Regions from separate parts of the Exiguobacterium sp. NPDC077395 genome, predicted to be linked through region 1. Evidence: predicted binding sites of a transcription regulator. Region 1 holds the regulator's gene; the other holds the start of a gene.
What was found. The regulator Rex, encoded in region 1, represses fermentation and respiration genes when NADH is low (regulators of the CRP and FNR family bind a similar motif). The targets are predictions, from matches to a motif close to TTGTGAAATATTTCACAA.
Positions count from the first base shown of each region.

Region 2: a site for Rex is predicted at 1,606-1,623, ahead of cydD (thiol reductant ABC exporter subunit CydD). Genes of this name have one in related genera too.

Region 1 covers NZ_JBNNHU010000004.1:13,102-16,278, reverse strand. Annotated here, with positions in the region: gene tatC (twin-arginine translocase subunit TatC) at 18-806, opposite strand; gene tatA (twin-arginine translocase TatA/TatE family subunit) at 810-1,028, opposite strand; gene ACQKD4_RS13330 (redox-sensing transcriptional repressor Rex) at 1,028-1,684, opposite strand; gene ACQKD4_RS13325 (ABC-F family ATP-binding cassette domain-containing protein) at 1,835-3,177, shown strand, end outside.
Region 2 covers NZ_JBNNHU010000001.1:109,567-112,743, forward strand. Annotated here, with positions in the region: gene ACQKD4_RS00650 (TIM-barrel domain-containing protein) at 1-726, shown strand, start outside; gene ACQKD4_RS00655 (Crp/Fnr family transcriptional regulator) at 839-1,528, shown strand; gene cydD (thiol reductant ABC exporter subunit CydD) at 1,651-3,177, shown strand, end outside.

The sequences.
Region 1 (3,177 bases):
CATTTACGGAACGATGCTTATTTCTCATTCATCTGTTTCATTAAATCCATCTGTTCTTGCACCATCGCTTCTTTCTCCCGGCGCAACACCCCTTTGTAGGTGACGCGTGAAATCGATAAACTAATCTCATATAGGAAGAAGAGTGGCAATGACACCATAAGGTGCGACGTCAAATCCGGTGGTGTGATGAATGCCGCGACTACGAATAGCGCGAAGTACGCATACTTACGAATCTTCGATAAGAAGTATGGTGTCACGACACCAATTCGGGTCAAGAACATCGTCACGACCGGCAATTGGAACAATAGACCGAACGGAATCGTCAGTTGCAACAAGAACGTGAAGTAATTGTTCGCCCCGATGATTTGTTCGAGTCCGAGGTCTTGCCCGAGGTCCGTCGAGATATCGAGGACGAGCGGGAATAACCAGTAGTAGGCGAACGCAAGGCCGATCAAGAACAATCCGAAGATGATCGGGATATAAGCGAGCGTACCTTTTCGTTCATTCGGATGCAGACCGGGTGCGACAAACGCCCACACTTGATACAGTAGGAATGGGCTCGCCGCAATCAGGCCGATGATGAGCGCCAAGTTCAAGTAAATCATGAGCGGGTCCGCGACCCCAAAGGCGTTCAGTTCGAGCCCGCGTTCGACGAGATCTTCTTGCAAGTACGCGAGTACATATTTGACACTCGGCAAAGCCATCAAAAAGAAGGCAAAGACGACAAATGCAGATAGCATCAGTCGTCTCCGCAGCTCTGTCAAGTGATCGGTGATTTCCCGCTCTTGATCAGGTTGATGATTCATGGCTTACTGCTCTTTCTTTTCGATAGCTTTCTTGTCGTTCTCGTCGTGCTCGTTCATCATGCCGTTCGTTGCATTTTTGAACTCACGAAGCGTTTGTCCGGCCGCGCGACCAAACTCCGGTAATTTCTTCGGTCCGAAGATGATGAGCGCGATGATGGCGATGATGAATAGACTCGCCCCACCCGGAATCCCGACGACGAGTGATGATGCTAGTAATTCCATTATTGATGGACCCCCTCAGCGGTTGGATAGTGTTGCATAAAGTAAATGAGTGACTGCAGCTCAATCGACAAATCGATGTGATGGACGCGAACCGTGTCCGGTACGGTAAGTCGTGCCGGTGTGAAGTTCAAGATGCCCTTGATACCGAAACGGACCAAGTCGTCTGCGACGGACTGCGCATAGGCAGAAGGTACCGTCAAAATGGCGACGTCAATCTTGTTTTGCTTCATAATCTGTTCCATCTCATCGACGTGATGAATTGGGACGCCTGACATCGTCGTGCCGACTTTTGTCTCGTCTGCGTCGAACCCGACGACGATATGTGTGTTATTGTTTTTAAGGAAGTTATAGTTGACGAATGCCGTCCCAAGGTGACCGACCCCGACCAAGGCGACATTCGTAATCTCGTCCTGATTCAGTGTCTTTCGGAAAAAGTCTAACAGATACTGCACGTTATAGCCATATCCCTTTTTACCGAGCGCACCGAAGTACGAGAAATCACGGCGAATCGTAGCCGAATCGACCTTGACCGCCTCACTCAGTTCTGCTGAAGAGACACGTTGTTTACCTGACGCGTGCAGGCTTTGAATAAATCGATAGTATAGTGGCAACCGTTTGGCTGTCGCTTGTGGAATCTTTGGTTCGTTTTGACTCAACGGAAAGAGCCTCCTTTTTACGACACGTTACAAACGAATCTGAATTTCATACACCTTGATTGTAAACGAATTCACATGACCACTCAACGAATATACCTAAAATCGCTGAAAAATACAGTATACTAAATAGAGAGAAAGGGGTTTTTTCACTTGATCCTACTGCAAGTCAATAACTTATCCAAATCCTTCGGCGTCGAGCCGATTTTAGAAAACGTCAAACTCGAAATCCAAGAAGGCGAACGCGTCGCCCTCGTCGGCCGAAACGGGGCCGGGAAGTCGACGCTTTTGAAAGTCATCGCTGGTGAATATAACTATGACTCCGGGGACATCATGAAGCCAAAAGACGTCACAATCGGCTATCTCGCCCAAGACTCAGGGTTAGAATCCGACGAGACTATTTGGAACGAGATGCTCACCGTCTTCACGGACTTGATTGAGCAAGAGAAGACGCTCCGTCGCATGGAAGCCGACATGGGCTCAGAACGAATCCTAAATGACGCCGCTGCGTATGAACGCCTCCTCTCCTCTTACGATGAAGAGCAGCATACATTCAAAGAGCGTGGCGGTTATCAATATGAAGCGACCATCCGCTCGGTCCTTCACGGGATGCGCTTTTATCCGGACGACTTCGAGCGTCGGATCGACACGCTCTCTGGTGGACAACGGACGCGTCTCGCCTTGGCGAAGATGCTCCTTCAAAGTCCCGACCTGCTCATCTTGGACGAGCCGACGAACCACTTGGACATCGAGACGCTCGCATGGCTTGAGAAGTACTTAAGCGGCTATAAAGGGGCCGTCCTCATCGTCTCCCACGACCGATACTTCCTCGACCGTGTCGTCTCGGTCGTCTATGAGTTGTCGCGTCACCGGAGCCGCCGCTTCGTCGGGAACTACACGAAGTATCTCGAACAGAAGGCCGCTCTCTACGAACAAGAGAAGAAGCAGTTTGAGTCGCAGCAAGAAGAGATTGCCAAGATGCAGGACTTCATTCAGCGAAACATCGCCCGGGCGACAACGACGAAACGGGCGCAAAGCGTACGGAAGCGTCTGGAGAAAGTCGACCGTCTCGATGCTCCGGACGGTGACGAACGCAGTGCGGTCCTCTCGTTCTCCATCAAACGACAGAGCGGGAACGATGTGTTGAGCGCGAGTGACCTCGCCATCGGGTATGAAGAACCGATTGCCCAAAATCTCCGTTTCCAGCTACAGCGCGGGGAATCCGTCGCTCTCGTCGGTCCGAACGGGGTCGGGAAGTCGACACTTCTCAAAGTGTTGACGAAACAACAAGCCGCCCTTACCGGTGATATCCGCTACGGGACCGGCGTCGAGATCGGCTACTACGATCAGGAGCAGCAGAACTTGTCGGACGCGAACCGTGTCATCGACGAGATTTGGAACGACTGGCCACTCATGCGCGAGCAAGAAGTGCGGAGTCTTCTCGGACAGTTCCTCTTCAGCGGCGATGACGTCATGAAGCGTGTCCATGAATTATC
Region 2 (3,177 bases), on a different contig from region 1:
ATCGTCTCCCCGATTGTCACACCAATGGACCGACAGCTCCATGTCGCGGGTGCGAACGTGTGGTTGCCGAAAGGGCAATGGTTCGATTTCTTCACGGGTCATCGTTATGAAGGCGACAAGTCGATTCGTGTGTTCCGTGGACTCGAAGGGCAACCGGTTTTCGCCAAAGCGGGTGCCATCATTCCGATGATGCCGCATGAACCGCATGCGAACGAAACGGGGAACCCGAGCGAGCTAGAAGTACTCCTCTTTCCAGGTGCCTCGAACACGTTCACGATGTACGAAGATGACGGGGAAAGCCGTGATTATGAGACGGGGGCGTCACTCGAAACGACGTTCACGCTCGATTGGGAAGCGCGTACGCTTCACATCGAGACATCAGGTGATTTGACACTCGTCCCGGCGAATCGGACGTTGACGATTCTTGTCCGGGGGGTCGTCGGAGAAGGGGACTATGATGCGGAGACGCAGACGTTACACATCCCACTCGGTGAATGGAAACGGGAGCAGACCGTGATGCTTCCGATCGATCTGACACAAAACGCACATCGACTCGACCGTCTCTATCGGTTCTTAGACCGCGCCGAAATCGCTTATGACTTAAAAGATCGTCTGTATCAGATGGCGACCACGAAGACGCGTCTCGAGGCATGGCTGTTTGACCTCCATGCGTTAGAGCTCGATCGTGATTTACAGGACGCGCTATTGGAACTGATGTTGGACTGAAAAAGGGGGGAGACCCCCTTTTGTCATGTCAGAAAACTGTCGGATTTAGAAAGCGCTTTCAATAAAAATCCCACTATACTGAAGATAGAAGAATAGAAATGAGGGGATGAACATGCGACACATGTGGACGATTGACGATTTACGGCAGTTGACGCTGTTTGAGACATGTCCGAGTCGAGCACTTGAACAGTTGATTCCGCACGTCTATTGCCGGACGTATCGGAAAGGACAACTGTTGTTCATGGAAGGGGATCCGCGCGAGCGTGTGTATTTCTTAATGAGCGGTTATATCAAACTCGAACGGATGAACGAGAACGCGACCCATCATTACGCCGATTACGTGAAACCGAAACAATTTTTCCCATACAACGGTCTATTCACAGGGGAAGACTATCGTCATACGGCTGAAGCGGTGACGGATATTGAGGTCATCTACATCCCGACGGATCGCTTTGAGCGGTTCGTGTCCACGCAGTCGAGCATGCTACTCTATATCATTGGCCAGATGAATCGTATTCTTGATTTGCATGAAAGGCGTGTCCAAGAAATCATCACGCCGAGTGCGAAAGAGCGTGTCATCAATACGCTCCATTTCTTAATTGAAGATTTAGGGGAACCGGACGAACAAGGTGTTCGCGTCCGATGCCCATTCACCGCAATCGAACTTTCTCGTCTGTCCGGTACGTCTCGGGAGACGGTTTCGACGATTTTAGCGAAGCTTCGAAAAGAAGATATACTTCGCATCGACGCCCATCAACTTGTCATCGGGCATCCTGAATATTTTGAGCAAGACTTCGATTGACGCCACTCGGATGAGGGCGTCTTTTACATGTTCAGACGAGCGGGGCGTTCGCTTCAAAACGTGGCATATTGTATAATTAGTGATGAATCTCACAAAGCAATGGAATTGTAAATAAAGAAAGGATGAATGCAGTGAAACGACTGCAAGCCCTTGCTTTCGCTGAAAGGGGTCACATCATCGGACTCGTGTTATCCGCGGTCATGATTGGACTATCGATTTTGGCGCAAGCGTATTTAATCGTCGACATCGTCGACCGAATCTTTTTAAAGGATGAATCATTCGAAGCCATCCTTCCGGCTTTGCTATGGCTCGTCGTTGCCTTATTGGCACGAGCGCTTTTTGGATACGTGTCAGGACGCATCGGTGCGAGTTTATCCGAAAAGGCGAAACAGACGTTACGCCTTCAACTGTTGGAACGGTACGCCACGAGTCCGGTCGAGTCATCTTTGACAGGACAATCAGGTAAAAAGGTCAGTGTGTTCATGGATGCTGTCGACGAGGTGGACGCTTACTTCAGTCAATATTGGCCGCAAGTCATCCAAACATCGATCATCCCGCTCCTCATTTTGGTCGTCGTCTTCAGCCAACACTGGATTTCAGGAGTCATCATGATGGTCACGGCACCGTTCATTCCACTGTTCTTCATCATCATCGGGATTGCGACTCAGAAAAAATCAGAAGAACAGATGGAGAAGATGAATCAATTTTCCGGTAAGTTTTTAGATGTGTTACAAGGGCTAACGACGCTCAAGCTTTACAATCGTACGGAGCAAGAAGCGAAGGCGATTGAGAAGAGCAGTCTCGACTTTCGGGATGCAACGATGGTCGTTTTGAAGACGGCGTTCTTATCGGGACTCATGCTCGAGTTCATCTCGATGCTCAGTACCGGAGTCGTCGCGTTAGAAGTCGCCTTACAGATGGTCGTGTGGCAAAACCTCACGTTCTTCTCTGGCTTTTTGATTCTCGTATTGGCGCCAGAGTATTATTTAGCGATTAAAGATTTAGGAAGTGCCTTCCATACAGGACGTGGAAGTATGGGCGCAGCCGACCGAATCTTTGAGGTATTAGACGCCCCGGATGATCGCATCGAATGGGGAACAAAGTCACTTCGTTCACGAACACCAAACCTTGAACTCGAAGACGTCTCCTTCGAATACGCAGGCGGACGCTTTGCGATTCAACCGTTGAGCGGTCGGATTCCGTCCGGCACTCACCTGGCCTTGGTCGGTGCGAGCGGTTCCGGGAAGACGACAGTACTGAACGTCATCTCCGGACTGCTACAGGTGAAATCGGGACGTGTCCTCGTAGACGGTGAACCTCTTCAGTCGTTTGACGAGTCTGCCTGGTATGGAAACATTGCCTATATCTCGCAAAACCCTTATCTATTCGCCGGAACACTTGCCGATAACATCGCCTTAGGTGAAGAGGCCGATGAGCACGCGTTACGGGAAGCGGCCGATGCGGCAGGACTGTCTGAGGTGATTGATCAATTACCGAACGGGATTTGGACGGAGCTTGGAGAAGGTGGATTTGGTCTATCGGGTGGGGAACGACAACGTCTCGCACTCGCCCGTGCCTTCTTTAAACGACCTGGTATCCTCTTGTTCGATGAGCCGACGACCGGTCTCGATTTGAAGACCGAGCAGATT